3 regions of the Paenibacillus sp. FA6 genome follow, and region 3 is predicted to be linked to each of the others. Evidence: predicted binding sites of a transcription regulator. Region 3 holds the regulator's gene; each other region holds the start of a gene.

Region 1 (10,768 bases), 900 kb from region 3:
GATAATATTACAATGCTTCAACCTAAATAAACAATTCATCAATTAAAGGAGATTGGGACCTTGAATAAAATGAGATTTGAACACGGTAGTGCAGGTCGCCTACGGATACATGTCATGCCTACCAAGCGCTTCAAAACGTTCGCGATTTCTTTGTATGTGGGTACCCCGCTTTCCGAAGAGACGGTGACTTCTACAGCACTAACTCCCTTTGTACTGCGGCGAGGGACGGAGTCCTTTCCAGAGACTACACAGTTCCGTGAAAGATTGGAACAATTATATGGAGCTGGATTTGGGTTCGATGTATATAAAAGAGGGGATTACCAGATCGTTCAGTTTCGTATGGATACGATTAACGATTCTTTTGTTCAGAGCGAAGAAAGTCTACTTGAATCCTCCTTTGCATTTCTAGGTGAGGTCGTTACTCGTCCGGTATTAGAAGATGGGCATTTCAGAAATGCTTATGTACAGGCTGAGAAAGAGAATGTCCGTAAAAAATTGGAGTCTATCGTAAATGATAAAATTCGTTATGCCGCTGAGCGTTGCTTGGAAGAAATGTGTCGGAATGAGCCATATCGCTTACATCCGCTCGGACAGCGTAAGGATTTGGACTCTATAACTTCAGAATCCCTCTATAACTCATACATCAAGTGGTTGAATGAATCGAGTATAGATCTATATGTGGTCGGAGATACAACCATTGAGGAAGTACAGAAGATGGTAGAACAGCACTTTCATCTAGATTCTTCAACTCCTGTATCTTATGAGTCGCATCAGTCGACTCGCGATGTGAGCGATGTTCGAACCATTGTTGAGAAATTGGATGTCAATCAAGGGAAGCTGAATATGGGGCTTCGTACAACGATTACTTATGGGGATGACGCTTACGCCTCTGCATTAGTGTATAACGGAATACTTGGTGGATATCCTCATTCGAAGCTTTTCTTGAATGTGCGTGAGAAGGAAAGCTTAGCTTATTATGCCTCCTCTCGTTACGATGGTCATAAAGGAATCGGGACGATTCAATCTGGCATTGAGGTTCAGAATTACGAGAAAGCGGTCACGATTATTCGCAATCAGTTGGAGGAAATGCGAACAGGTCAGATCAGTGAGTTGGAGATGTCACAAACAAAGGCCATGATTCGAAATTTATTGCTTGAAATGGATGACTCTGCATTTGAAATGATTTCATTTGATTTCAATTCGCAGTTGTCTGGAAAAGATCGCACAGCCGAGCAACTTCTTCAACAGGTGAAGAATATTACAGTGGATGATGTACACGCTGCAGCAGCAACCTTCGAGCTGGATACCATCTATTTCTTAACGGGGCAAAAGGAGGAATAGCACATGGATAGTATACAATATGAGCATTTACAAGAAACGCTATACTACGAAGTCATGGATAATGGGCTACGTGTTTATGTTCTTCCTAAACCAGGATTTAACAAGACGTATGCCTCATTTGCGACCAAATATGGATCAGTGGATAATCGCTTCCGTGTGGAAGGGCAGGAAGAGGTAGCTGTGCCTGATGGAATTGCTCATTTTCTTGAACATAAAATGTTTGAGGAACAGCAAGGCGATATTTTTGCAACCTTCGCTTCGCAAGGAGCTTCTGCGAATGCATTCACAAGCTTTGATCAAACGGTGTATCTATTCTCAGCGACTGAGAATATTGAAGATAATTTGGAGACGTTAATCAACTTTGTACAAAATCCATATTTCACAGATCAGAATGTAGATAAGGAAAAGGGGATTATCGCTCAAGAAATTGGGATGTATCAGGATAATGCGGATTGGCGTGTCTATTTCGGTCTAATTGAAGCCATGTTTAAAGTTCACCCCGTTCATATCGACATCGCGGGTACGGTGGAATCTATTAGTACGATTACGAAGGAGACGTTATATTCTTGTTATAATGCTTTTTATCATCCAAGCAATATGCTTCTGTTCGTGGTGGGTGGGGTTAAGCCTGAGGAAGTGTTCGAACTTGTTAGGAATAACCAAGCGAAGAAATCATATGAACCTCAAGGTGTCATAGAACGATTATTTGAACAAGAACCAGTGGGAGTGGCAGAGAAAAAACGCGTAAATAACCTAACCGTTTCGATGCCAAAGTGTTTATTTGGATACAAGGATAGGCATGTTGGACTCGAAGGGGAGGCATTGCTGAAGCGTGATCTGACGACTAAACTCATGCTCGATTTACTGTTTGGTTCAAGTACCCAATTATATCAGAAACTTTATGATGAGGAGCTCATTTCAGATAGCTTCGGATATGAATATAACAGTTCCCCTCACTATGGATTTTCCATTATTGGTGGAGATACAAGGGATCCTGATCTACTGCTGAGTAGAATTCAAGAAGAAGTGGAACAACTTGTGAAGGAAGGCTTTAAGGAGACTGATTTCGAGCGGTCACGTAAAAAGAAAATGGGTGGATATTTACGTATGCTGAATTCTCCCGAGAATATTGCCCATGAATTTACCAAATATCAATTTCGCGGGAGTGACTTTTTCTCCATCCTAAAGGTATATGAGTCGATTACATTAAAAGATGTGAATGAACGATTAAATGAGCACATTGATTCGAGCCAAGTTGCTGTGTCGGTTGTGATTAATCCTTGAGTAATAACATGGGAGCGGAATGGAGCAAGCCGTTCGGGGAAACGACAGTTCTAATTACAGGGGCTAGCAGGGGCATTGGAGCGGCGATAGCAGAGCGTTTCGCAACTGTGGGGATGAATGTTGTTATTCATTATGGAAAGTCCCATGAAGAGGCTAATGAAGTCGCACGTCGCTGTATGATTCATGGAGCTAACGTTCTAACGATAACCGCGAACTTGAAGAATCGTGAAGAAATAATTCGGATGCGTGACAAACTTCAGAGTCATGGAATGATGCCAGATATTCTGGTGAATAATGCGGGGATATCTCATTATGGATTGCTCTCAGATGTGACAGAAGAGATTTGGGATGATGTGATGTCAACCAACTTGAAGAGCATGTTTTTATGTACACAAGCCTTTATGCCTTATATGATATCAGAGCGTTGGGGGCGTATCATTAATATATCTTCGGTATGGGGAATTTCAGGAGCATCATGTGAGGTATTATACTCAGCAAGTAAAGGCGGAGTGAACGCCTTTACTAAAGCATTGGCGAAAGAGCTGGCACCCTCGGGAATATCAGTCAATGCCGTGGCTCCTGGTGCCGTCGATACATCTATGCTGGATCATTTACAAGAGGATGAAGTTCGAATGCTTGAGGAAGAAATACCAGCAGGAAGGCTGGCTCAGCCTGATGAGATATCGTCACTTGTTTATTTCCTGGCCCTGCCAGAATCGGGATATATTAATGGCCAAGTCATTAGTCCGAATGGTGGGTGGGTCACTTAAGTCAGAATTTTCCGATAATATCTCGCATAATGAAGTCCAAATAAGCTCATATTATAACTGTTGATTTTAAATCTCATGTGTCAGGCAAAGGAGGATTTAATATGTCATCAACAGTTGTCAGAAATTTTGATAGTTGGAAAAAGTTTTTGGGTGAACGTGTAGTGCAGGCTCAAAAGATGGGGATGAGTGAAGATACCATCTCGAAATTGGCTTACGAAATCGGCGATTTTCTAGATGAGAAGGTCGATCCCCAGAATGCCTCCAACCGAACACTTAAGGAATTGTGGGATGTTGGAAATAAAGAAGAACGGCAAACTATTGCACGCTTGATGGTTAAACTAGCCAAGAAAAATGCATAGTTCTGCGAGAAAAGCTCCCTTCATGGGAGCTTTTCTACAATCATTACAGAGTTGACCTTGCCTTTCGGTTTTTTTTTATATATCATTAACATGACCCATGACTGAAACCGATGTAGAAATAACATGACTCAAGATGGGGTTTCGAGCAAGTCGTGTCGAATGTATGGGAAACGTGTTAGATGAGGTGTTGAATTGGAGCCAAAACAATGGTATATGGAATATAAGATACATAAGAATAGACCAGGTTTATTGGGAGATATTGCATCTTTACTTGGGATGCTGGAAGTTAATATACTAACTATTAATGGCGTTGAAGGCGAGACTCGGGGAATGTTGCTTGAAACGGATGATGTAGAGAAAATACAGCTTATGGGATCAATGCTCAAAAAGGTGGATAATATAACGCTCTCAGCACTAAGACCTTCAAAACTTGTTGATAAGCTTGCTGTACGTCATGGACGATATGTTGACCGAGATTCTGAGGATGGTAAGACGTTTCGTTTTACACGTGATGAGCTTGGACTGCTTGTCGATTTCTTAGGTGAAGTATTTAAGAAAGAAGGCCATCAGGTCATTGGATTAAGAGGTATGCCACGTGTAGGTAAAACGGAGTCTATTATTGCAGGTAGTGTTTGCGCGATGAAGCACTGGACGTTTATCTCATCTACACTACTACGTCAAACGATTCGTAGTCAGCTGTCAGAGGATGAGATGAATGCTAATAATGTTTTTATAATTGATGGAATTGTTAGTACGATGAGGTCTAGTGAGAAACACTATAAATTATTACAGGATATTATGGATATGCCCTGTACCAAAGTGATTGAACATCCAGATGTATTTGTACAGGAGACCAATGGTTCATTCGATGTTTTTGATATTATTATTGAGCTGAGAAACACTTGGGATGAAGAGATCGTTTACGATACCTTTACGAATACCTACATGGAAGATTAATGAATGAACATTGTATATAATGATAAAATCAGGAGGTGATGGTATGTCTGAACTGGGTCAACAGTTAAGGGAAGCAAGACTCGAAAAGGGAATGAGTCTTGATGATGTACAGGAAATGACGAAAATTCGCAAACGATATTTAGAAGCCATCGAGGCGGGTGACTATAAAGTTCTTCCCGGGAATTTCTATGTGCGGGCGTTTATAAAGACATATGCAGAAACCGTAGGTCTTAATCCTGATGAACTCTTAGAAGGGGATACGGAAGTGTCGTCCTCTCAGATTGAAGGGACTATGGAGCCGATCATCCAGAAACGTTCGAGCAATCGAGTTCCTAAAGAGCGAAATGTGAAATGGTTATCAACCGTATTAATGTGGACTTTTCCCATATTAATTATTGTCGTTATTTATTTGTATGTATCTTCTCTAGAAGAGAAGCCGAGTAATAAGCAAGTGGATTCCGGGCAAAAAATAACTGGGGATATTAAGGATCCGTCGATAACCGATGATCCTGTAGTAGATCCAGAGGGAATTGAAGGAGAACCAACACCGGGTAATAACACTGGAGAGGTCAATGGGGGAACGGATACACCGGTGGAACCACCAGTAGAGGAGATTCCACCGGTGGAACCACAAACCGTAACGGTGACGGAAGATGGTAAGAAGGGGAAGAATACCATCTTTAAAGTATCAGGCCCTAAGGGTGCGAAGGTTCCAGTTGAGATTAAGGCTAGCGGCGAGAGCTGGCTTGAAGTCTACAGAGGTAAAGATTCTACTGGAGAGAAGCTATCGTTCGGTAACACAAAAGATGGTGATGTTCTTAATTTAGAATTGGATGGCCAAAATATGCTGATCAAATCGGGTTATTCACCTGCAACGATTATTACTGTAGCGGGTCAGCCTATTACGGATGGGAAAACGACAACAAGAATCATTCTTGAGATGGATACCACGGATACGGATGCAGTTACGGATACAACTACAGGTGAATAAGTAACAACTTTGGCGGAAATAATAAGACTAGCTATACCATGTTGTAGTCTGAAAATCTCCGTTAAAGAGTGGTGTTTACTGTGACAGTCAGCTGGATTGTGACCGGATTAGGTATTATTGTGAGTTTACTCGGGTATTATTTAACTCCAAATGCATGGGGTTATGGTATTTTGGGCTTTGGAATTGCCCATATTGTACTGGGGGTTCTAGATATGTTACGACAACCTTCCAGTAGTAGATAGTTTGTGTGTCTCAACTCTCATGTGTTTTCTCGCAGAAACGGATACCGTCCTTATCTAAGGGCGGCAAAGCCGTTTCTTCTTGTGAAAATAAGTTTCAATGATAGAATTATATATTATGATAGAACGTTTCTAGAAAGGACGTGGAATGATGAGTTCAGAAAATTCTTTTGACATTGTATCCAAATTTGATTTGCAAGAAATGAATAATGCCATCACCCAAGCGGAGAAGGAAATTGCATCGAGGTTCGATTTCAAAGGGAGTAAGAGTAGTCTTAAATTAGATAAAGATGCTCTTGTTATTGCCTCGGACGATGAATATAAATTGAATGCGGTTATCGATATTCTGCAATCAAAGATGGTTAAACGAGGATTAACACTAAAGAATGTGGATTATGGTAAAATTGAACCTGCTTCTTTGGGGACTGTTCGGCAGAAGCTGACTTTAAAACAGGGTATCGATCAGGATAACGCTAAAAAGATCAATGTTCTGATTCGCGATTCGAAATTAAAAGTGAAAAGTCAGATTCAAGGAGATCAAATTCGTGTAACGGGTAAGAGTAAAAATGATTTGCAAGCGATCATGCAACTATTACTCAAAGCAGATCTTTCCTTAGATCTTCAGTTTACGAACGTCAAGTAAGAGGAGTGCTACTTTTTGACACTGAATAATCCATATATTATACTTGAAAAGATTCATTTAGTAATAATGGGTTATATCACTGGGGGAGCATGGATAATGACAGAGAGAGTCCAGAGTATACTATTGAACTGTGATTTATTTTTGATGGATTTTAATATGATTTACAGGGAGGTCATCCTGTGAATTTACCCAATCGTATTACGGTAGCTAGAATTTGTCTAATTCCCGTTATGATGGTATTTTTATTAGTTGATTTTAGTTTTTATCCAAATCCAATCGTTTGGGGTTCTTATGAATTGCCCTTTAACCAACTGGTTGCTGCGATCATCTTTATTATTGCTGCTAGCACAGATGGGATTGATGGCTATCTCGCACGCAAGAATAATTTGGTGACGGATCTAGGGAAGTTGCTTGATCCATTAGCAGATAAATTACTGGTAGCAGCTATTCTGATTTCATTGGTACAAATGGGAAAATGTGAGAGCTGGATTGTCATTATTATTATCAGTAGGGAATTTGCAGTGACAGGACTTCGTCAGATTGCTCTGCTCCAGGGTAAGGTCGTTGCAGCTAGTAGTTGGGGGAAGATTAAAACGGTTGTTCAGATCATAGCGATCATAGCTATGCTAATTAACAATTTTCCTTTTGTCTTTATATCACTTCCTTTTGACGTCATTGCGACTTGGGCTGCTGGTCTGATCACACTATATTCTGGGATTGATTATTTCGTTAAGAATAAAAGTGTATTAAATTTGACTAATAGCTAATAGCGTATAGAATAAGCACTTTATTGGGGGCAGTAGGAGATTATCCTATTGTCTTTTCTTTCAGATTTTTAAAAAGGGGTTCAGGTTGATTCGACACGAAGTGGAGGTTTTTTAGAAATGAAAGCAGAGATCATTGCAGTGGGAACAGAATTGTTGTTGGGACAGATTGTAAATACAAATGCTCAGTTCTTGTCTCAGGAACTAGCTACATTAGGAATTGATGTGTATTTCCAAACCGTCGTAGGTGATAATCTAAATAGGCTACAAGAATCCATTGCATTGGCGAGTCAGCGGGCGGATATTATTGTATTAACGGGTGGTATTGGCCCCACACAAGATGACCTAACTAAGGATGCACTTGCAGCATTACTGGGACGAGAATTACATATAGATCGGCTTGCTATGGATCATGTTGAGAACTTCTTCAATAGTCGTGGTGCGCACATGACTGAGAATAATCGGCGACAAGCGACGGTAGTCGAAGGAAGTACGCCTCTTGCTAATCCCACAGGACTTGCTGTCGGCAATGCGTTATCGCATGAGGGGAAGTATTATATTATTCTTCCCGGACCACCGAAAGAAATGGCCCCAATGTTCCATGAAGAGGCTAAGCCATGGTTATTGCAACACGCTCTTACGAATGAAATGCCCATTTATTCTACCATGTTAAAGTTTGCTGGTATTGGTGAGTCTGCGCTAGAGGAACGGCTATTGGAATTAATTCAGAATCAAAGTGATCCAACGATTGCTCCCTATGCCAAAGAGGGCGAGGTCACGGTTCGGATTTCAACGAAGGCACATAGTGAGAAGGAAGCGATGATCAAGCTGGATGCAACAGAAGAACAAATTCGGTTGTTACTTCCTAATCATTTGTATGCTACTGAAGATATTCCTATTGAGAAAGCTATTGTTGATCTGATGGCGGATCACGGGATGACATTAGGTGTAGCCGAGAGCTGTACTGGTGGGCTTTTGATGGAGAGAATTACATCCGTACCTGGTAGTGCGACCATGTTCTTAGGTGGCATTGTATGCTACTCTAATCAGTTAAAAGAAAAACTGCTGAACGTTCCCCATGATTTATTGGAGGGAGACGAGGCGCCTGGTGCTGTGAGTGCGGAGGTCGCACAGGTGCTTGCGGAACAAGTTAGAATGATTGCGGATACAGACTTTGGTCTATCGATTACGGGGGTTGCGGGTCCAGGGTACTCCGAGCGCAAACCAGTAGGTCTTGTATATATTGCAATTGCTGAACGAGGAAAGAAGACAGAGGTTCATGAGCTACGTTTAGGTGGGAATCGAGAGTCTATTCGGATTCGTACGGTTAAAAGTCTGTTGTATCGGTTGTGGTTGAAAATCATGCAAAGCGATAAACTTCAGCAAGACAGTTGAATGATTGATATAGGTAGTAGTATACTACTCTTATAACGGAAGAACCGTAGCGAAACAAGTATTTTGCTACGGTTCTTTTTCTATTGTATCGGACCCGTATCAAAAAGGAAGGAGCATTGATCTGATAAAAAAACGAATGTATGTTCGAAAAAATGCTTGGCAAACGTTCTAAAACAAGGTATCATAATATTATAAATATTGAAGGATGTGAGTCAATTGTCAGATCGTCGTGCGGCGCTGGATGTAGCGCTTCGTCAAATAGAGAAACAATTCGGTAAGGGTTCCATTATGAAGTTAGGCGAATCAACACACATGCAAGTGGGAGTTACTTCCAGTGGCTCTTTAGCTCTGGATATTGCCCTTGGCGTGGGTGGATTTCCAAAAGGTCGTATTATTGAAGTATACGGTCCAGAATCGTCTGGTAAGACGACTGTAGCTCTACATGCGATCGCTGAGGCTCAGAAGGTTGGTGGAACCGCGGCTTTCATTGATGCGGAACATGCGTTAGATCCTAAATATGCTGCTAATCTAGGTGTTAATATTGATGAACTGCTTCTATCGCAGCCAGATACGGGTGAGCAAGCATTAGAAATTGTAGAAGCATTGGTACGGAGTGGTGCAGTGGACATCATTGTCATTGACTCTGTTGCGGCCTTAGTACCAAAGGCAGAAATTGAAGGAGACATGGGGGATTCCCACATGGGTTTACAAGCCCGTCTGATGTCTCAGGCTTTGCGGAAGTTATCAGGGGTAATTAGTAAATCTAATACCACTGCGATCTTTATCAACCAGTTGCGCGAGAAGATCGGGGTTATGTTTGGTAATCCTGAGACCACTCCAGGTGGACGGGCCTTGAAGTTCTATGCCACGATCCGTTTGGATGTACGTCGAGTAGAGAGTATTAAGAACGGAAACGACATTATTGGTAACCGTACTAAGATTAAAGTCGTTAAGAACAAGGTAGCCCCACCTTTTAAACAGGCTGACGTTGATATGATGTATGGTTTAGGTATTTCCAAGGAAGGCGGCATTGTTGATATCGGTGTGGATATGGATATCATAAACAAGAGCGGGGCTTGGTTCTCCTATGAAGGTGAACGCTTAGGCCAAGGTCGAGAGAATGCGAAGCAATTCCTGAAGGATCATTCTGAGATATCAAATACTATTGAGAAGAGAATTCGGGAAGCTAGCAATTTGACGAGTGTAGTCACTCCTCCAGACGCGAAAGAGAAAGAGGAAGATGAGTTGGAAGAGAAAGAACTGTTGGAAATGGAATAGGCTTGGTATTGTAGTGATCTAAGTTGTTATGACATGGAGGGCGCCCGTAATATAATTACATGGGGTGCCTTTTGGCTTGTTTGTGGATAAATTTCTTAAGGAAAGGTGAGTGATTGAACTCATGGATGAATTGAATAATGACTATTATCTTGAAGAAGATGTAACAAGTGCTACTTCCCATTTTCCTGCGGATCAAGAATTGGTTATTACGGGAGTGGAGCGGGAACCAAAGCAGAAATATAGGTATTTAATATCTTTCGAATCTTATGTGCTCTCTGTTCATGAAGATGTGATGATCAAGTATAGAATGGTGAAAGGGAATACCTTTTGGAAACATGAATTAGAAGAAATTGTATTGTCTAATGAGAAGCAAATAGCTTATGTTCATGCATTGAAATATTTAGAGAGAAAGTCACGTACTCGCAAAGAAATACAGATAAGACTTCAAGAGAAGGAAACCTCGCTGGAGGTCATTGGGGACGTGCTAGAGCGCTTAAGTCGCGAAGGATTAGTAAATGATGCTATGTATGCTCAACAGTGGGCAGAGCAGCGAATTAGGAGCCAGCGCAAGGGTAAGGCGTGGGTGAGACAAGAGTTAAGGCAAAAGGGTGTAGATAAAACGCTTATTGCGGAAGCACTTGATGGGGTAAGCCCAGAACAAGAATATGAGAGTGCACTTATCATTGGTAGAAAGAAGTGGAGTCACACCAAAGGTGAAACGTTAGATAAGAAACGAAAGGTAGGATC
Region 2 (10,768 bases), 850 kb from region 3:
ACTTCGGCCCAAATCCCAAATCCTTATGCATCAGGAAGGGTGAACTCAAATCCTGCTGATTGAAAGTTTTCGCGATGCCCGCTAAGAATACGACTGGAAATTCCAATCCTTTACTTTTATGAATCGTCATGATTCTGACTGCATTGTCTTGCTTATCCGATCCCCCTGGGCTACCTAAATCCGAACCATGATCACGAAGTCTGGCGATAAAGGTCAAGAAGCGAAACAAGCCTCTAGATGCTGTAGTCTGTTCATATTGAACAGCCCTATCGTAAAGTGCCGTTAGATTGTTCTGACGATGCCCCCCGCCAGGAAGTCCACCTACCCAGTCCATATAGCCAGTCTCTCTGTATATATGCCATATCAAGTCTCCTAGACTGCCACGACGCGCTTCATTACGCCATACCTCCATTTTAAGAAGGAATTCACGTAATTTCACTCTGAGATTGGAAGAAGCTCCCTCGTCCGAATCTAACTCCGCAGCCGCTATCATAGCCTCATAGAATGATCCAGTCGCACACAAGCGAACTTCAGCTAATTCTTCCTCAGTTAAACCAACAATGGGTGAACGAAGGACGCTCGCCAGTGGAATATCTTGCAGCGGATTATCTACCACCTGCAACAAGGACAACATAATCTCAACTTCAGTAGCCTGGAAGTAACCTTGGTTCTGTTCCCCATCAGCAGATATCCCCTGTTGTCGAAGTTCCTCCATAATCAGAGGTCCCCAAATATAAGCAGAACGTAAAAGGATCACCATATCGCCATGAACGACAGGACGCATCATTTTTAATTCCTTATCGTAAATAAACAACGGTTCCCCAGTTTCACCTGTCATTTCTTTGATCTTCCCAGCGATGGCGCGTGCTTCGAGTTGAGCCGTCTCCATCTCCACCCATTCGCCTTCTTGAAGAAGGGAGTTCTCTTCATTCTCTGAAGCTTCGTCTTCGCCTGATCTACCACCATTCCCGCGATCAATCAAGAGAAGCTCTGGCGTATAAGAAGATTCCTCCACACCGTCTGAACTGCTAGGAAATGATGCACCATACACTAATTCAGCACGTTCGTTATAAGTGATCTCCGCTACACTCTCATTCATTATTTGTCGGAACAATACATTCGTCGCATCCAACACTTGACGTCTACTGCGGAAATTACGAGCAAGGTCGATCACCGTTCCTTCGTTCTCATCCACACCATATCTGCCGTATTTATCTAGAAAGAGTCCGGGATCCGCTAGTCGAAACCGGTAAATACTTTGTTTCACATCCCCAACCATGAAGCGATTCCCTGGGGTATCTCTGGAAATCAGCCTTACGATATCCTCCTGTACACTGTTGGTATCTTGATATTCATCCAATAACACTTCATCGAAGTGACTTTTATATTCAATAGCCGCATCAGAGGGAAGAAGTTGATCCATAGAAGAATCTGGATGTCGTAGGATCTGTAAACAGTAATGCTCCAAATCACTGAAGTCGACAAGTCCGCGTAACTTCTTCTCTGCTTGATAACGCTGACCAAATAGAATGACAACCTCAGATAATTCCTCCATTACTGGAGCAACCTCATGAAGCTCTGACAGGAAAGCTTCTGCCGAGCGACCGAACAAGGAATTTTTAAGTTCATTCAGTATTTTCTTAACATTGTCCCTCAGCTCTTTGACACGATCCTGTAGATCAGGATCCGTCTCATCTTTGCGGCAACTTTTCAATTTACCGAAGGAAATGGTTTGAAAGGCATCATAAAGAGCATTCCACGGGAAATCCTCCAGACATTCTCTAAGGGATTCGACCATTTCTAAATCATCACGTAAATTATCGACATAAGGAGCTGGTCCTCCAGGTAACATCGCTAAAGATATAGCTTGTTGAAGCAATCCTGCCGCTCCAGCAATAGACAACTTAGCATCCTTAACAATACTATGAACCCAAGGACTATCATCTAGCTCTGAGGAATCAGAAATCGAGAAATTAGACGCCATCTGACGTAACCAAGCATCCGGCCAAGAGTGACTTCGAGAGAAGTCATATAGCTTCTGAACAAGTAGATACAGAGCATCATCACTGCGTTCACCGCTGAACCAGTCAGCAAGACGCAGAAAGACTCCCCCGTCCTCTGCCTCACCATACTTCTCCTCAAATAATTGCTCCAGAATTTCCTGACGTAGCAATTCTGCTTCATTCACATTCAGTATGCGGAATCCTGGATCCAAGGGAATCCATTGATAGTAGCGACGAATAACTTCCAAACAGAACGAATGAAGTGTAGTAATCGATGCTCTTCCTAGAAGAGCAAGCTGACGACGCAGATGTCCGTTATCCGGCTCTTTCTCCAGCTCCTTATCCAATGCTTCACGAATCCGCTGACGCATTTCAGCCGCTGCTGCCTTGGTAAACGTGGCAACGAGTAGCCGATCCACACTAAAGCCTTCCTCTTCATTCATAATTTTGCGAATAATTCTTTCTACCAACACGGCTGTTTTCCCCGAACCCGCTGCCGCTGCTACAAGAATATGATCACCGCTAAGCGAGATAGCCTTCCACTGATCATCGCTCCACATACTACCCTCTGGCTTAACTAATACGCTCACGGTGTATCTCCTCCTTGCGTCTTGGACAGCATGTCCCATACTTGTGCTTTGTTCGGTTTACCCATGATATGGTAGTGACTCCCCTCAATCGTTTCATCGAAATGACAGACAGGCTTATAAGAACAAAATGTACAGGCCGTCTCATTCTGAATCCGGTAAGGTTCAATTCTTACATCACCTTCTGTAATCCGCGTTCCAATCTTAATAATATTGTTCCTTACAGACGACAATAAACTTCCCCATTGTTCCGTGCTTGCCACCGCTGCACTGCTGTAGAAACTTCCATCGGCTTTCAAAGCAACTGGCAGAATCGCAGAATGACCTTTATCTAACGTTGCATCCATCTGAGCAATAACATCGCGATCCGCGAGCAAAAGCCCCTTCATTTTGAAACGTTTGAGCAATTCATCTGCTGCTTGCTCTGCATTCATCCCATTCGTAGATTGCAATAATGGATCATGCACATGGAAATATAATGTTCCCGCTGGTATAGCTACTCGGCCAAGCCATTCCTCTGAATATGTCAACAATACATCGAGATACGTTAGCAATTGAAGAGATAGACCATAATACACCTCATGTAGCTTTAGATCATTCTGGCTGGACTTATAATCAATAACTCTCAGCATCATCCCTTGCTCTGACTGTGCCATATCTACGCGGTCAATTCGACCTACAACTTCCATAATCGAACCATTCTGCAGTGGAAAGGTAAGCGGAGGTAGCGTCTTCCCAGGACCGAAATCAAGCTCAAGCCCTACTGGTTCAAAGTTACCTCGCCGGGCATGTTCACCAAGAATAATGGAGGCTCTACCGACAATATTCTTTAATTTTCTTGAAATATAGCCATAGCGCTTAGAGCTTAATAAGATTTCTCCCTGCAAGAGAGGTGTCAAGCGATCTACCGCAATTCCCGCTTCTAGTCGGCATTCTTCAGGTGTTAAACTCCCCCAGCTAACGCTTCGATTCTTTAATTGTGTAGCCATATCACTTAGTGCGGAGTGGAATAATTGACCGATATCAGGCGCCTTTAGCCGATACATCTGGCGTTCTTTTAGCTTTAAGCCATGTGACGCAAAATGTGAAAAAGGACAGGCCACAAATCTCTCCATTCTTGATACACTCGTACGAATTTTGGCTCCGTACAGCTTGCGGCTCGTGTCCACGTGTAATGGCAATGCTTCATTTACGTAAAATAATGAGCGGAGTAACATCAACAGAGGTTCGCGCCACTGCTCATGCTGTAAATACCAATTGTAAGCTTCCCACCAAAAGTCAGGAATATCGCTACCTTGCTTCCACTTTTGGAGCTGTATTATTAATTGACTCAACGTCTGTTGCGGATTGGTTACAAAGTCTAGCTGTTCTTCAATCGGTTGTCCTCCCTGAGGTTGCCCCAATAGAGGCTGTTCTTTCAGGAATGGGAACATCTTCTTCACATGTCGAATCACTTCCGAAGGTAAGAGGACTTTGCCCTCTTCATCAGCGGACGTATAAGATATCCACATATGTTGACTAGCTGAAGTTAACGCATTGTAGATCAGGAATCTTTCATCTAAGAGCTTACGAGAAATGCTTGGAGCTAGCTCCATCCCGGCATCCGATAACAACAGTCGTTCCTGCTCTGTCAGTACGCCATCTTCCTGTAGAATCGCAGGAACAACACCTTCATTGAAGCCCAACAGAAATGTATATTTCACACCACTAGTACGTGTTCGATCCATATTCCCAATTAAGATCTGATCGATGGAAGGTGGAATAAGGGACAATTTCAACTCCGTTAAGCCCGTGTCTAATATCCCGGTAAACAAATCAAAGCTAATGTTCTCATCACCCATTAATTCGACCATTTGATCAAGTATATCCAGAATCGCTCCCCATAGTTGCCGATGCTCTTTGGCAGCCTCTGGTTGACCTGCTTCCAATGCTTCATGACTCAGAAGATCAAGCTTGTGCGGAACATTCGCCTCTTCCAACAACAAATATACGGCTGTACATAAATCTTGAGCAGTCTTAGCTTTCTTTAATCTGTTCTCAAAAGTAAATAGCGGCCCACAGATCGCCGCGCGACAGCGCTCCATCAGTTCAAGCAGTTCTTCACCCTTCTTCTCCCGATCCACATTCGCATCACCTTCAAGTGAGAGACTTGGTGTTGCGCTCCATGGGCGTCCATCTGTCCAGCGGTAGCCATGAATCCCACAAGCTAAAACGTAATTCTCTAATCGATCCATATCTTTACGATCAAGAGAGCCATCTAATGGCAGCAATAAATCCGTCTTGACACAGCGAAATACATCTTCATACCGCCAACGTCTTTTCACAATATCAAGTGCTGAGCGTATAAACTCCACCAAGGGATGATGTAGCTCACTCCGCTTCTGATCGAGGAAGAAGGGTACACCATAATCACGGCAAAGAGGACCTATAATAGGCTCATAATCTCCTAATTGCCGCACAAAGACAGCCATCTCCCTGTATCTAGCACCTTCCTCACGAACGAGGCGAATCATTTCACGCAGTGCTCCCTCAACTTCTGCACGTCGATTAACGGCTGCATGAATAGAGATGCCATGAGGCTTAAGATGCTCTTGTTGCACAGAATCACGCCAAGGAATTCGACGATCATATCCCTGTTCGAGATGCGCAAGCTCTGGGCTATGTTCAAATCTCGGAAGGTTATCCGAGCTGAGTAGTCTATCCGACGACTCCACACCTAATTCTGCAGCCATTCCTTTTAACTTCACATAGGTTGTGGCTGATGGATGAAATAAATCTAACTCGTGTGGAAGCTTGCCATGATCCAGAGCTTTATCCAGCGTAAGTGCGATAGTTACAGAAGATGCGCATGACATTAATTGCTGCAACACCGTATACTCTTGAGGTGTGAAACCATGAAAGCCATCAATCCAAATATCCGCGCCCTTCACGTACGAAGAACTGGGAATAGCCCCCGCTAATGTCATTAAATAATCTTCATTATCCATATATAAAGGAGATAACTCTTGCTCGAAATCTCGATAAAGCGTCACGATATCTCCTAGCTTGTCACGTAAGATCGGAGTCCCCAATCCATTAGATTGCATCAATGAGAGCTGTTCTGATACGTTCGTAGCATCTATACAATAGCGTTTCATCTCGGTGTAGAGTTGACCTAGTCTTCCCACGAAACCCACTTGATCACCCGATGGACCGAACAGAGTCAATTCTTCTTTACGCCTTTGTATGATCTTATAGAGCAACATTCTTTTTCCTTCTTCACTAATGCCAACACGTGCCGACCCACCCGTCTCTTGCATGACCCGGTAAGCCAGACGCTGAAAGCTTAACACCTGCGCACGCGCAATCCCTCTCACCGAACCAGATGTCACCAACGCATGCTCAGCTTGAAAAGAGCCCTGTTCTGGGACGATCAGGATGATAGGATTACCTTGTGATTTCTGGCTAATTCGTGCCGATATATCTTGCAATATATTCGTAGTTTTACCACTTCCCGAACGTCCTATAAGGAATTGAACCGACATGGGATGCCTCCTTTATATAAGGATGAATTATCAAATCCTGTCACACTCGGATTGACAATTCATCGTATAAACTGACTTATTAAATTCTATCAAGCAGAAACGGCTGCTCCGTCCTTTTGAAGGAGTTTATGCTTCCGATGCTAGCGATACTTCGTATCGCTTTAAGGTATCCGTCTCTGCCGAAATATAAGAATTGGAGTATGAAGTGAAACTTATACTTTCTTATATTTTATAATAGTCATTAACTATTATAACATATCCTTTATTTCAAAGAACGTATGTTTGGTTTGTTAGTTGAGTACAACTGCAATCCGATCTTATCGAAATATTCAAGCGTTGATTTTAGTGTTGATCCTTTAAAAAATAAAAATAAGCTCCCTTCCACTTACAGAAGAGAGCTTATTCCTATCCGAACTCGAACTAATAACAAATTTTATTTACTCCGCACTTCAAAAATAGCGAATTTCAGATAATGACCCTCATCCACGCCTAGAATCTGCGGATGATCTTTACCTGCGGCCCGCCACTCGATTAGGCGGAGGATTTTACCCGCATCCGCCGCTGCATCTTGAATGGTCTCCAGAAATAAATCAGGACGCATATGGTAGGAACAACTTGCTGTAACGAGGTATCCCCCTTCATTCACAAGTTTCATTCCATGAAGATTAATATCTTTATACCCGCGACAAGCGCCTTGTACGGCACTCTTATTCTTAGCGAATGCTGGAGGATCAAGGATGACCACATCCCAAGTTCGACCTGCACCAGTAGTCATCGGTTTAGAGGTATCAACCTTATTCTTACCAGTCCCTGTATTAGAACGCTTCACCCTCTCTTCTACACCTTTAACCTGTGTACGAAGATATTGAAAGGCATCGTCAACAACAAACTCCACCCGGTCTGTAAACCCGTTTAATTCTACATTAGCTTGAGCACTTTCAATGGCATGCTGAGAAATATCTAGGCAAGTGACCTTCTTTGCTCCATATTTACAAGCGTGCAATGTGAAACTTCCTGTATGAGAGAAGCATTCCAGTACCGTAGCTCCATCCCAGTAAGGGAATGTAACTATACCGCCACTTTTGTTCACAGGTAGATTCTTAATCATGCCATCTTGCTCAACATCCTGCAAAGCGATGCCACTTCTTCCACCCCACCCGGTCATCAAAGGTTCAATAGAAGCACGATTCTCACGCTGATCGAAGAAATATCCCGTCTTCTGACCTTCTACGATATCTACGACAATGTCCAAGCCGTTCTCGCGAACGTTCACATGACGTGGACATTCTCCATACAATGGTCCCTTCACTTGTTCCATACCTTCCAATTCACGGACAGATACGTCACTACGCTCATATATTCCTTCGGGATGCATGACTTCAATCAACGATGCCACGATGTCATTGCGGCACAAGTCCATGCCAAGCGTCAACAATTGGATCACTAGTACATCACCGAATCGATCCACAATCAATCCAGGTAGAAAATCTGCTTCACCATAGACCAATCTATAAGCCGTCTCGCCTGGGGTAAACCGTTCACGATGCTGAAGGCAATTTTGTAAACGCTCAGTAAAGAAAGCCTGATCCATCGATTCAATGGGACGATACGATACGATTCTTACCGTAATTTGCGATGCAGGATTATAATACCCTGTTCCAAGATACTTCTTCTGATGATTAAGTACGCTAACTAACTGACCCGCTTCTGGGTCACCTTCTACTGTTGCAATTTCACTTTTGAACACCCATGGATGCCCATGTTCTAATCTCTTCTTCTGACTCCGTTGTAGAATAACTGATGCCATTCATCTTCACTCCCTAATATGTACCTGTATCGATGCTTGTCACCGCAGGTTCTGTCATGTTTGTCATGGTTGTCCAACCACGGACATATAATTATTTCAAGGACAAGAACCGCAAAAATGCAAGTTCAAAAAGTCAGCTTTTCAGCACCAAGAAGATTGGATGAAGCTAGGGACTGAGGAGCGGAGCGTAGGCAGTACCTACGTGAGCACCGGAAGGACCGGCTGAATTCAATATTCGATGTCGAATGCGCTTCTTGGTATACTTCGTGATCAAAAGATGACTTTTTGAACATCCTCTCTAAAAGGAGAATCATATCCATGTTCCATGCTATTATCTTCCCTGTATTATACGGTTTGGCCATTTTCCTGCTTGGGATGAAAGTAATGGAGTCCGCTCTATCTCGCTGGGCTGGCCCCTTGTTAACATCTCTTCTAAGCAAGGCAACGTCGTCGCCCCTCAAAGGTATGCTATTCAGTACATTCATTACTGGCATTCTACAGAGTAGTACGGCCGTTACGGTCATCACCATAGGCCTCGTAAACGCTGGGCTTCTCACCTACGCTAGAACGCTTGGTATCATTCTTGGTAGTAACATTGGCACTTGCCTCACAACCGAATTAATGGGTTTGCAATTAGGACAATTGGCTCCCCCTTTACTCCTCATATCCATCGCAGTATGGGGTGCTGCTGTGATCGTAAATGACTATACACCATGGAAATTACACCAATTCAAGCATCTCTTCGAGCCTGCTCAATATATATCCCTCATCGTAGCCGGGTTCGCATTAATCATGTTCGGGATCCGTGTCATGCAATCGATCGGACCTGCATTAGATTCCTACGGTGTCTTCGGATGGTTCATCGAACGCGCTTCTCAGAATGTGCTCTGGGGAGTCGTTGCCGGAGCCTGCCTGACTGCCCTAATCCATAGTAGTGCCGCTGTAATTGGCCTGGCTATGGGACTTGCAAGTTCTGGTGCCCTACCCGTAGAAGTAGGTATTGCCATTGTCTTAGGATCCAATGTAGGCACATGCGTCACTGCTGTCATCGCTGCAACCGGTAGTTCTCCATCAGGCAAATTTGTCGCTTGGACTCATGTCGTACTGAATGTAGGTGGTGCAGCATTATTCATGCCCTTTATTCAACAATTACATAATGTATCTGCTTGGTTATCCACTGACCTCGGTAGCCAAATTGCCCATTCGCAGACGATATTTAATATCCTCTGCTCACTCATAGCACTTCCAATATGTTATCTTCCGATCTGGAGAAGGATCGACCGTTCCCCATCCTAAGACTTATACACTTATCCCTAACAATGACAGAGCTTTCCTGAGAATGATATCATTATTACGATAACCGCTCTGTTGCTGTCGACGCCAAGCATCTTTAGGCGTATACCATGACACTTCATTTATCTCCTCAATTTGAGGCTTCAGATGACCGCCCTTGGCTTCCACCAGATAATAATGTACTTCTTTATTCACTTCTCCATGAACAGGGTTCTGGTACGTATACGCAATAATATCCACAGGGGAGACAATACTTCCTAATATACCGGTCTCCTCTTCAATTTCACGTAGGGCTGTCTTTTCGATCGTCTCTCCCAGCTCCATCTTCCCTTTAGCTAACGACACTTTACCATAACGGTCCAGTATGAGCTGAATATGAAGTTCCCCATTCTCTTTCTTAAATACGACGCCACCTGCTGAAAACTCTTTATGTGTCATGCTGATGACCCCTTTATATCATATTATTAAGAAAAGGTTCACTTGCGGCGAAAAATATAAGGATTTCATCTCCTAACAAACAGAAAAATGAAATCCTTATCCATATCTCGGCTAACTTATTAACTTACACTAATCAACTTCCCTTTGCACTCGTTAACACCAGCCTCAACCATTTCTACACGACATATTTTACGGTGAAGATCCTCTGGCCCATCAAAAATAACCTGCAAATAGTTATCGCTGAATCCCTGTAATTTACCTGAACCCTCAGAGCCTTTACGAGCCCCCTCCGGGATGACCTCAAGAACTTGCCCAACAAACTGATTCGCATAAATAAGCTGCATCTGTTCAGATAGATCAATCAGATCGTGGACACGTGCATTCTTGATTTCTTCATCCACCTGATCCTCCATACGTGCTGCAGGCGTGCCTGTCCGTTTAGAGTATGGGAACACATGCATTTCTGAGAATTGGATCGCCTTCATCAGATCATAACCATTACGGAACATCTCATGACTCTCACCAGGGAAACCGACAATAATATCTGTTGTAATGCCTACGTCCGGCATAGCTTGGCGGATCAGTCCCATTTTATTATAAAATTGTTCTGTTGTATATTTACGTCTCATCCGTTTCAATACTTCATCATCTCCAGCTTGAAGTGGAATGTGAAGATGTCGGCACATTTTCGTAGATCGATTCAGAACATCAAGCATCTTATCATCGATTTGACTCGCTTCAATGGAACTGATTCGAATCCGTTCTAATCCATCTACCTTATCTAAATCCATCAATAGATCAGATAAATCATACTGTTCAAGATCATCGCCATAACCACCGGTATGAATCCCTGTTAAGACCATTTCCTTATAACCAGCTTCCACTAACTGATGAGCCTGTTTAATAATATTCTGCGGATCCCTACTACGTGATAAGCCCCGTGACCACGGTATAATACAGAATGTACAGAAATTGTTACAACCGTCTTGAATTTTGAGGAAAGCACGCGTGCGATCGGTAAAATCGGGAACGTCCATTTCCTCAAATACCCGATTCTTCATAATATTATGAACGGCATTAATGGGCTCACGCGATTCCTGAATTTCTTTCACAAAA
Region 3 (10,768 bases):
GTTTTAGATGCTCCAATGATATGTAGAACGACTCAATATTCTGTCCAGCTAATGTCGTTCCCATAGGTTCAATCGTACCTGAAATCATGATAGGAAGTGTCACACCACTCTGTTCAAAAGCTTGGCGGATACCAATACTCCCTGCCTTCACGTTCAATGTGTCTTGACTCGTCTCCAATAGAAGTAAGTCCACACCACCTTCAATCAAGGCGAGTGCTTGTTCCTCATACGTTGCTACCAATTCCTTAAATGTAACTCCACCTGTGACAGACAACGTCTTCGTTGTAGGACCCATAGCCCCTATGACATAGCGTGGTTTAAGATCTGTACTATATTTATCAGCTGCTCGGCGAGCGAGTTCAGCTGCCTTTAAATTGATCTCACGAGACTTCTCAGGTATATCATAATCAGCAAGTACAACCGATGTTGCACCAAATGTATTGGTAGAGATCATATCCGCACCGGCATCTAAATATGATTCATGGATTTCTTGAATGGCATCCGGTCTTGTAAGAACCAGCATCTCGTTACAACCATCCAACTCTTCTCCACCGAAATCCTGTGGTGAAAGATCAAGTTGCTGGATCATGGTTCCCATAGCACCGTCCATAATGAATATCCGTTCTTTCAATGATTCTTCTAAGTTCTTTATATTCAACTCGAATCCCCCCACTAAAACATTAATTATTAGTTTAACAGAATACCTATCATTATAAAAGGAAAACACAGAGTATTAGCCTATGTTATCGACAAAAAATCTAATAAAACTATCATCCTTATCAAACATCATCATTTATCTAAACACGAATGAATGTATCAGAACTACCAATAACGTCCGTGTTCACACATCGATTCATGCCGCTTTACCTAACCATAATTGATCACTATAATTTATGCAAAACCCCATTCCCCAATGATGGAGAACAGGGTTATTTAATATCGATTTAAAGTATTGCTACTTTATTCGGTAACCACTAATTCTTTCTTTGGCATCGAATGCATCGCCCCAACAGTGACATGAGAGATGACGTTATATGTATCCGCTTGATCTAAGCTTGTCTCCAATACATATTTACCTTCACCCGCATGTGCAGCTTCGAGTTCAACATGTTTACCACCCTCAGTTGAAGGAACAAACTCAATTAACACTTTATTTGCATCCGTTACATTTTTATTGTTTTGCGTCACTAGAACCTCAATCATAACCTTATCATTCACTTTAACTTGTTCAGCTTGAATGCTTAATTCAACCATAATAGGCATAAATGATTCCTCATTCCCCATATTCATTCCCTTATGAGTACTTTGATCATTATTGCAGCCAATCATGACAAATAAAGATATCATCACCAACACCAATCCGATTTGATTTCTCAATCTCATATTCTCCCAACCTTTCTAAATACAATTAAATAAGTTCATTTCACTGTATTCTTGGATACTGTGACATTAATCATACTAGCACAAAAAAGCCTCTTCGTCTGCTCTTCAAGCAGTGAATAGGCTTTTCGTGTCGATTTATGAAAGTCTCGCTATAATATCGTGTAACTGTGATAAATGTTCAATCTCAAAATCTGGTGTAATTTCAGGATTAGTCGGTTTCTCTGTTCGATTGATCCACACTGTCTGGATTCCAGCTGCAAGGCCACCACGGATATCTGTCGTTAACTTATCGCCAACCATGAGTGCCTCGTCATTGTTAACATCAAGTATGGATAGTGCGTGATTAAATATAGAAACATCGGGTTTACCTATACCAAAGCTTCCAGAAATCACGATTCCATCGAAATATGGAGCCAATTCCGGAACTCCATCTAACTTCTCTTGTTGTAATGCCGGACAACCATTCGTTAGTAGAAGCAATTTCACATGTCCCTGTAATTCCTTAAGCACAAGAAACGTTTCATCATACAGATGCGGACGAGAACGTCTTTCTGCAGCGAATTGTTCAGATAGTTCAAGAGCTAAATTCACATCATCTATACCCATTTTCATTAGACCATGTTGCCATGCGTCTTTACGGTACACCTTAGCGATCTGTTCTAACTGACGAAATTCCGATTGTTCACCTGCAGTAAAATTTGCCCACAAACCTTCAAAAGGATTGATACCAATCTTCGTTGTGAACGGAAATGTATCATACGATTCATATAATGCCCGCGCTTCACTTCTAACTGCTTCTTCAAGTGCAACATGATCTATTCCCGTAACTTCAGCAGCTCTCTTGCATGTAGCTTCAAAGGACTCCAACACACTGCGTTCATCCCACAGTAGGGTATCATCCAAATCAAAAATGACAGCTTTTATCGACATATCCTAGCTCTCTCCCTCACCCATTACTTTTCAATAGGAATATTGTTATTCTTCGCAAATCGTTCTAAACCTTCACCCATTGCTGTAATATCGTACCGGTTAATCAGACGAGTAAACACCCAATTAGCACCCTTGGCCTTCGGTTCAATGACCACCGACCCACTATTAACTTTAATTTTAGCTATATTGGAAGCAGTTAATGTACGAACCCGACTTAGCTTCGTCGTTTGTACATTATCTTTATTTACTTGTAAGTATGGACGTCGCAAAAACAGCATGACCGCGAGTGCAATATAAGCGATCGTAACAACCCATGTCATTACAGGACTCGTTGGACTCTCTTGATCTGGTATCGTACTCGAAGCCCATCCAAGAAGTCCGTATAATACCGCTAACATGATCAGAACAATAGGAAACACATATTTACGCCCCTTATATGTATCACCATTCACGATTACACCATGTTTTATTATACCTGATTGACCTTGTTTTTTACGTTGCTTATTTAGATCTGTTCGATTCTTTTGAACCATTCTTTCCCAAGAACGTGACATGCTTTAGCCTCCTAATAATGTGGATTATTAAATTCTATCCTTTACAGATTCCGTATCTTCGTCTATGAATTCAATGGAATCCAATTGATCACGAACATTTCTACGAATGTTCTTAAGGTACATTTCACGAAGAGTAACACGTTCTTGTATTTCATCCTCCGTTAAAGCCTCGATTTTCTTTTTACGGGCAAGTTCGTTAATACGTTCTATCACGTTGTCAATATCCATAAAACTGTCCTCCAATCATAAATATCAGTACTAACTTTGACATGATAAAAAGAGCTTGTCAAGGAGTTCACCCCATCAAGCTCTATAGATGTATTGATATTTAATTTACGGGTAGCTTTAGTACCTCTCCAGCCATAATATTACCACTCGTTAATCCATTTAATTGTTTCAGTTTCTTAATATAAACTCGGGTATCTACATTAGTAGGCTTCTCTTGAACAGCAATACTCCAAAGTGTATCTCCATACAGTACGATAACATTCTTCTCGACTCGCTCTTCCCCAGCAGAATTAGCAATGGCGTGAAGCATTCCAGAAGAACCTATAATTATTAATAAGAACATCCAAATAGATATCTTGACAAATGAACGCGGTACCATCGATTTCACTCGATCTCTCCATAAGTATGTATATGTGTTTCTCTCGCTCGTAGTTTTGTAAATACTCTCATAAGTACTGTATCTCAACATAATAACCTCATCTCCCAAACGTTTGTTCTTGTTATTGAATTCACTATAACACGAACACTTGTTTTGTTCAACAGTTTTTAGAACAAACGTTCTGAAATGTTTAGAACTCATGTTTGTACGAACGGTAGTTCTATGTTATAATTTCACAAAGTAACTTTAATGAGGTGGTACAATATGTCTAAGGTATCTAGCCGACAACAAGCAATATTAGAATTCATACGTAGCGAAGTACGCACTAAGGGATATCCACCATCTGTGCGGGAGATCGGCGAAGCGGTTGGATTAGCTTCTAGTTCAACTGTTCATGGACACTTGGATCGTCTTGAGAAGAAGGGTCTCATTCGAAGAGATCCGACTAAACCACGCGCAATTGAGATATTAGGTCATGATGATTCAGAGAATCAACATCAATTCAGTCATACAGTAGCTCGTGTTCCCATTGTTGGAAAGGTTACTGCTGGCGTACCGATTACCGCAACAGAGAATATAGAAGATTATTTCCCTCTACCACAACATTTTGTAGGCGATGAGAAGGTATTCATGCTCAACGTGATGGGAGATAGCATGATTGAAGTCGGAATACATGACGGAGACATGGTCATTGTTCGCCAACAACAGACGGCTAATAATGGTGATATCGTCGTTGCCATGACAGAAGAGGATGAAGCAACGGTCAAGACCTTTTACAAAGAGAAAGACCATATCAGGCTACAACCAGAGAATCCGACATATCCACCTTTACGATTGAATCATGTTACGATCCTTGGTAAAGTCGTTGGTCTCTTCCGTGACATTCACTAGACTCATTTATTGCCATTATTAATTATGATAACTATTTAGAAAAGGATACGGTTGCTTACTATGAACTGTATCCTTTTCTTTGTATAAGGAGAATTTAACATATGAGTAAGATGCTTAAGAAAGAGGCTGAACTTCTGAAGTCTAAGAAGAAAACTATAAAAATCGAATCACCTAAAATCTCTCAAGCGATGACAGATAACTCTTCTTCAACTTTGGATATCCAATCAGAGGATTGTATTGAGCGGGGATTATTTCAAGATTGCTCGATAGATAGTAGAACGCTGGAACGCGTCACCTTCGATGAGGTTGTTTTTAGAAATGTAGACTTTTCTCAATCGACATTCCTGAATCTTGAACTTACCGATGTCATCTTTGATAAATGTGATCTTTCGAATACGGATTTCAGCAATGCAAGCATACACAGAACAGAATTTCGGAATTGTAAACTTATTGGGTTGGATTTATCAGAAGCTACACTTAGAAATGTTCTGTTTCATCACTGTTTAGGGGACTTCACAAATTTTCGATTTTCTAATATGAAACTAGTTAACATGGAAGACTGCTCCCTTTCTAGCTCAGATTATTGTTATTCCACTTTGGACCATGTGAATTTCCTCAGATCTAATCTCGATCAATCTCAATTCTCTGGCTCGAAGCATAAAGGTATAGACTTCAGTACCTGTGAATTTTCTTCCTTAAGTATTAACCTAGAGGATTTAAAGAGTTGCATTATTTCTAAAGAGCAAGCTTATGTATTTGCAGGTTTATTGGGATTGGTGATTAAGGAGTGAGATTAGGCGGTAAGATCAGATGAGACCGTAGAAAAAGTCCACACACATTGGTGTACGATGACGGATTGTCCTTACGATCACTGTTGCCCTCCGATTTCTTGATTTGATTCCGCTATAGAGGTTGAAATCCAATTGCAAGGTGCGATAAGCATATTCACTGTCAATCTCAAATGAATATTGACGCTTATGAAGTATAAGAGAAAGAGGAGAACATAAATAAAGGCGATTTTTTTGTTACCTCACGAGTTCCTTTGAAGTCAAATTCTCAATTTGTTCACACCCTCACTGTCCATTTAATAACTTTATAAATCTATAATATGATACTATATTAATAAGCTATTTAGCATGAGCTAGCAAATACCCTAGCCGATGGGGATCACTTATTTCAGGAGGTACACAATGAGCGATCAAATTTTAACTCAAGTATTAGAGGAACTCCAACAAATGAATTCACAAATAGGAAGTATTGAGAAAGGCCAACAATCTCTTGATGCAGAATTTAAACAAATGAATTCTCGGGTAGGTAGCATTGAGAAAAACCAGCAATCTCTTGGAACAGATATGGAATTCATTAAATCCTATACTGCAGATATCCCGATGATCAGACAAGCCGTGCTTGATACATTGAATATGACGAAGCAAATTGATTCATCTCAGAATAGTTTTGAGCGGAAAGCTACTGTAGATCTAAATACTCATTCTCATAGCATCGATATTCTGAATCGCCGGCAGCTCAAACTTGAAGCCGATCTGGAGAACCTAAAGAATAGATAAGTAGTTAAACCTGAGATTAACCACGTTCAAATGAAATTTCGCCCTTATGGGCTTTTTTTTCACCATAAAAAGACTGTACAAGAGGAATTCCCGGAAGGTTATACCATAACAAAGAAAACCCCCGACGCCTATAGCGTCAAGGGTTTGGATGTTCTAGTACATCGTCATATATTGATCAAGTTCCCACTGGTGAACTCGCGTGCGGTACATATCCCACTCAATTTCTTTCAACTCATAGAAGTAAGCGAGGGCATGATCTCCGAGCGCCGAGGTAATTACTTCACTGCGGAGCATCTCATTCAAAGCTTCCTTCAAATCTGCAGGCAGGCTTGGAATTCCCGCTTCAATCCGCTCTTCTTCTGACATAACGTATATATTGCGGTCAACAGGAGCCGGCAATTCAAGCTCATTCTTGATTCCGTCCAGTCCAGCTTTCAACATAACAGCAAGAGCTAGATATGGGTTAGCTGCTGGATCCGGGTTACGCACTTCCACACGTGTACTAAGACCACGAGATGCAGGAATACGAATCATTGGGCTACGATTGCTACCAGACCAAGCTACATAACATGGAGCTTCGTATCCAGGCACAAGGCGTTTATATGAGTTCACAGTTGAGTTTGTAATGGCTGCAAAAGCACGTGCATGCTTCAGAATACCAGCCATATAGAAACGTGCCGTACTGCTCAATCCTAATTCATCACTCTCATCGTAGAATGCATTCTCTTTGCCTTTGAATAGAGATTGGTGACAGTGCATACCTGAACCACTTACTCCATAAAGCGGCTTAGGCATAAAGGTTGCATGAAGCCCGTGTTCACGTGCGATCGTTTTGACAACCAATTTAAACGTCTGAATCTGATCAGCCGCTTTAATGGCATCTTCGTATTTAAAGTCAATCTCATGTTGTCCAGGTGCAACTTCATGATGTGACGCCTCAACTTCGAAGCCCATTTCTTCAAGAGTCAGAACAATCTCACGTCGGCAGTTCTCACCAAGATCCAAAGGTGCAAGATCGAAATATCCTGCTTTGTCATTTAGCTCCATTGTTGGGTTCCCTTGTGCATCTGTTTTGAACAAGAAAAATTCAGGTTCAGGACCCACTTTCATGGACGAATAACCCATTTCTTCCGCTTCTCTCAAACAACGTTTCAAGATACCACGTGGATCCCCAGCAAATGGAGTTCCGTCAGGCATATAGATATCACAAATTAAACGAGCTACACGCTCTTCTGCTACCCACGGGAATACCACCCAAGTATCAAGATCCGGATATAAATACATATCTGATTCTTCAATCCGCGCATAACCTTCAATGGAAGATCCGTCGAACATCATTAGGTTATCTACAGCCTTCTGCAACTGACTCACAGGAATTTCTACATTCTTAATTGATCCTAGTAGATCAGTAAATTGTAAACGAATAAATCTCACATTCTCTTCCTTAGCCATTTTAAGGATTGCTTCTTTTGTATAACCCACAGTACCCTCGCCCTTCAAAAATAGAATTTTATACATTATTTATCAAGCAGAGACGGCTATGTCATCCTTTTTCAAGGAGTCTAGGCTTCCGATGCTAGCGATACTTCGTATCACTTTGAGCTATCCGTCTCTGCCGAAATATAAGAATTAGAGTATCAAGTGAAACTAATACTTTCTTATGTTTTAAAAAATCGGGATAATTCTCCTTTAATTAAGGACCCTCGAGCCGGTCTCCTATTTTCCGAAAGTTCTTGCTTAAGATCACGATGAAGTTGTGAATCATATAATCCCCCACGTTTAATTCCAGTATCGAGTGTAATAACTGTAGCCTCATCAGATTCCTTCGTAAATGGTCTCATGACTTGCTTCATGCCAGCGATATTAACACCTTTCTCAATAAGCGCCTTAATCTCAAGCAATCTTTCCACGTCATTAAAAGAAAACAACCGTTGATTACCAGATGTACGAGCTGGAACGATCAACTCATGTTGTTCATAGTAACGAATCTGTCGTGCAGATAAATCAGTCAGTTTCATTACGATACCTATTGGGAATAATGCCATATTCCTACGAATATCATCACCCATGATCCATCAACCTTCCAGTGATCTAATATCTATCATTGTACATACCGCATTTTATAGTGTCAATAGAATGTCAGGTAAGCTCACACCAATTTTTTATCGATCATCGTTTGGAGTGCTTTGAGCACCCCGTATTTCACATGGGAATAAGTTAATCCGCCCTGCATATAAGCGATATAAGGCTCTCTAATAGGTGCATCTGCTGATAATTCTAAGCTTCCACCTTGAATAAAGGTACCCGCAGCCATGATAACAGGATGTTCATACCCAGGCATCTCCCATGGTTCAGGAACAACGTAACTATCTACCGCTGCAGCACGCTGAATACCTTGAACAAATGCAATTAAATGCTCTGGTCCTGTAAAAGATATCGCCTGAATGAGGTCCGTTCGCTTCTCATTCCAAGCCGGCTTCGTCACAAATCCAAACTTTTCAAACATAGCCGCGGCAAAAACACTGCCTTTGATAGCCTGTCCTACGATGGTGGGAGCAAGGAATAGACCTTGAAAAATCCCTCGTGTCGTACCCAGCATAGCCCCTACCTCACTACCAATTCCCGGTGCGGTCAGACGATAGGATGCTTGTTCAACATATTTCCTCTTGCCACAAATATATCCACCTGTCTCCGCTATGCCACCACCAGGGTTCTTGATTAAAGATCCTGCTATAAGGTCGGCACCCACATCTGTTGGTTCGTATTCTTCTGTAAATTCTCCATAGCAGTTATCAACGAATACGATCACTTCTGGCTTAATAGCCTTAACACGCCGAACCATTTCCCCGATCTGATCCACCGAGAATGAGGCACGCCAATCATATCCTCTAGAACGTTGGATTCCAATCACTTTTGTTGATGCTGTTATCCCTTTCTCAACAGCTTCCCAATCCACATTTTCGTCCTCTAGTAATGCAGCTTCCCGATAGGTGATTCCGAAATCCAATAACGAACCCAAGCCATCTCCGGCTGCGCCTATGACCTTATGAAGCGTATCATAGGGCCGTCCTGTAATATAAAACAATTCATCACCTGGGCGCAACACACCAAATAAAGCTGTCGAAATAGTATGAGTACCCGATGCAAAATGAGGCCGAACAAGTGCTGCTTCAGCCCCAAATACATCCGCATATACTAAATCTAGAACTTCGCGGCCACGATCATTATAGCCATAACCCGTAGAGCCAGCGAAATGAAAGTCGCTGACTTTATGAGTTTGGAATGCATCAATGACTTTCCACTGATTAAGATCTACTATGCGGTCAACTGCCTGTATCTGATCTTTAATCTGATCTTCCACCGAAATCATATACTGTTCCAATTCTTCCGTAAATCTTGCCATTTCTTTTTCAATTCTCCCTTGCTGTCTTCAGTTACTCTAGTTACATTATTCTAAAGACTCTGTATATTCTTGTAGCAAATAGCCTTCTTTCTCATAATCTGCCTTATGAAGCAGAACCGTGTAGAGGGAATCACTACCGTCGAACTCCTGATTAGTAATCTCACCAACACGGTATAACAGAGATACTAAATCTCCGCGATTTGCAGGAATACGGAAAGTTAAGGTATCCCCCTTCAGAGTCGTCTGGATCGCATCGCGTATCGCTAATAAGTCCGCTTCATCGAACGCACTAATCTTCAAATAGCCTTCACCCGAATTCAGCATTTGCAGTTGTTCCGGTGTACAAGCATCCTTCTTATTATAGAGAACGATCTGTGGTTTGTTCGAAGCGCCTAATTCTACGAGTATAGATTGAACGACAGCCATCTGATCTTCTCTCATCTCGGATGATGCGTCCACCACATGAAGGATCAAAGTAGCCTCATTCACTTCCTCCAACGTAGATCGAAACGCCGCAATGAGATCATGGGGTAAATTCTGAATGAATCCCACGGTATCCGTAAGTACGACTTCCTTACCTGTAGGTAGTTCTAATACACGTGAGGTAGGATCTAACGTAGCGAACAGTTGGTCTTGAATATATACGTCAGCGTCCGTTAATTGTTTGAGCAAGGTAGATTTACCCGCGTTGGTATAACCAACAAGCGCGACTTGAACCACTTCGCTTTTCTTTCTACGTTCGCGATACAGCTTGCGATGACGAGTAATCTCATCTAATTGATGCTTCAGATCATCTACACGACCTCGAATATGGCGTCTATCCGTTTCTAGCTTGCTTTCTCCCGGTCCTCTAGTCCCAATACCGCCACCCAGACGTGAAAGATTCTGCCCCTGTCCAGATAGACGTGGCAGTAGATAAGTTAACTGTGCCAGTTCAACTTGAATAATACCCTCACGCGTATTCGCTCTTTGGGCAAAAATATCAAGTATCAACTGCGTCCTATCGATAATCTTAGCATCTAACATTTCTTCTAAATGCCGAACCTGTGCTCCCGATAGCTCATGGTCAAATATAGCCGTATTCGCTTCATTTTCCTCCATAATCATTCGAAGTTCTTCTACTTTACCTTTACCGATAAAAAATTTAGGATCCTTTTTGGCAAGATTCTGCCTTAGGGAATCCACAACTTCTACACCTGCTGTTTCAGCTAATTGAATTAATTCATGTAGAGAATGGTCTGGGTCGATTCCTTTTCTTTTTACCTCATCTGTCACTAGACTTACTAGGACTGCACGATCTTGTATTTCCGCTTCTGTATCAAACGTGATGGAGTTTGCCATAAATTCAATTGCCCCTTTATCTGCTAAATCATATATTGAACCTGAAATCTTCCGTACGTAGAGTCATCAGTTCTTGCTTGCCTGGGTTGCTGTT

Evidence for each region. Region 3 encodes LexA, which represses DNA repair genes until DNA is damaged. Its sites were predicted from a motif close to CGAACATATGTTCG; they were not measured.
Region 1: a site for LexA is predicted at 8,877-8,890, ahead of recA (recombinase RecA). Genes of this name have one in related genera too.
Region 2: a site for LexA is predicted at 6,386-6,399, ahead of addB (helicase-exonuclease AddAB subunit AddB). Genes of this name have one in related genera too.

What each region holds. Positions count from the first base shown of each region.
Region 1 covers NZ_CP188820.1:1,270,639-1,281,406, forward strand. Annotated here, with positions in the region: gene yfmF (EF-P 5-aminopentanol modification-associated protein YfmF) at 61-1,341, shown strand; gene yfmH (EF-P 5-aminopentanol modification-associated protein YfmH) at 1,345-2,625, shown strand; gene ymfI (elongation factor P 5-aminopentanone reductase) at 2,634-3,395, shown strand; gene ACP8HI_RS05915 (DUF3243 domain-containing protein) at 3,497-3,754, shown strand; gene ACP8HI_RS05920 (DUF3388 domain-containing protein) at 3,947-4,711, shown strand; gene ACP8HI_RS05925 (RodZ domain-containing protein) at 4,755-5,702, shown strand; gene ACP8HI_RS05930 (hypothetical protein) at 5,783-5,944, shown strand; gene ACP8HI_RS05935 (YajQ family cyclic di-GMP-binding protein) at 6,093-6,584, shown strand; gene pgsA (CDP-diacylglycerol--glycerol-3-phosphate 3-phosphatidyltransferase) at 6,764-7,351, shown strand; gene ACP8HI_RS05945 (competence/damage-inducible protein A) at 7,469-8,743, shown strand; gene recA (recombinase RecA) at 8,960-10,021, shown strand; gene ACP8HI_RS05955 (regulatory protein RecX) at 10,143-10,768, shown strand, end outside.
Region 2 covers NZ_CP188820.1:3,017,738-3,028,505, forward strand. Annotated here, with positions in the region: gene addA (helicase-exonuclease AddAB subunit AddA) at 1-2,632, opposite strand, end outside; gene addB (helicase-exonuclease AddAB subunit AddB) at 2,590-6,114, opposite strand; gene ACP8HI_RS14205 (class I SAM-dependent rRNA methyltransferase) at 6,548-7,921, opposite strand; gene ACP8HI_RS14210 (Na/Pi cotransporter family protein) at 8,240-9,217, shown strand; gene ACP8HI_RS14215 (NUDIX hydrolase) at 9,221-9,652, opposite strand; gene mtaB (tRNA (N(6)-L-threonylcarbamoyladenosine(37)-C(2))-methylthiotransferase MtaB) at 9,772-10,768, opposite strand, start outside.
Region 3 covers NZ_CP188820.1:2,166,075-2,176,842, forward strand. Annotated here, with positions in the region: gene metH (methionine synthase) at 1-610, opposite strand, end outside; gene ACP8HI_RS10080 (FixH family protein) at 961-1,377, opposite strand; gene ACP8HI_RS10085 (HAD family hydrolase) at 1,519-2,313, opposite strand; gene ACP8HI_RS10090 (hypothetical protein) at 2,337-2,867, opposite strand; gene ACP8HI_RS10095 (DUF896 domain-containing protein) at 2,895-3,095, opposite strand; gene ACP8HI_RS10100 (LysM peptidoglycan-binding domain-containing protein) at 3,196-3,483, opposite strand; gene lexA (transcriptional repressor LexA) at 3,739-4,365, shown strand; gene ACP8HI_RS10110 (pentapeptide repeat-containing protein) at 4,467-5,156, shown strand; gene ACP8HI_RS10115 (hypothetical protein) at 5,556-5,930, shown strand; gene glnA (type I glutamate--ammonia ligase) at 6,084-7,412, opposite strand; gene ACP8HI_RS10125 (MerR family transcriptional regulator) at 7,589-7,999, opposite strand; gene ACP8HI_RS10130 (aminotransferase class I/II-fold pyridoxal phosphate-dependent enzyme) at 8,080-9,333, opposite strand; gene hflX (GTPase HflX) at 9,379-10,674, opposite strand; gene ACP8HI_RS10140 (AAA family ATPase) at 10,703-10,768, opposite strand, start outside.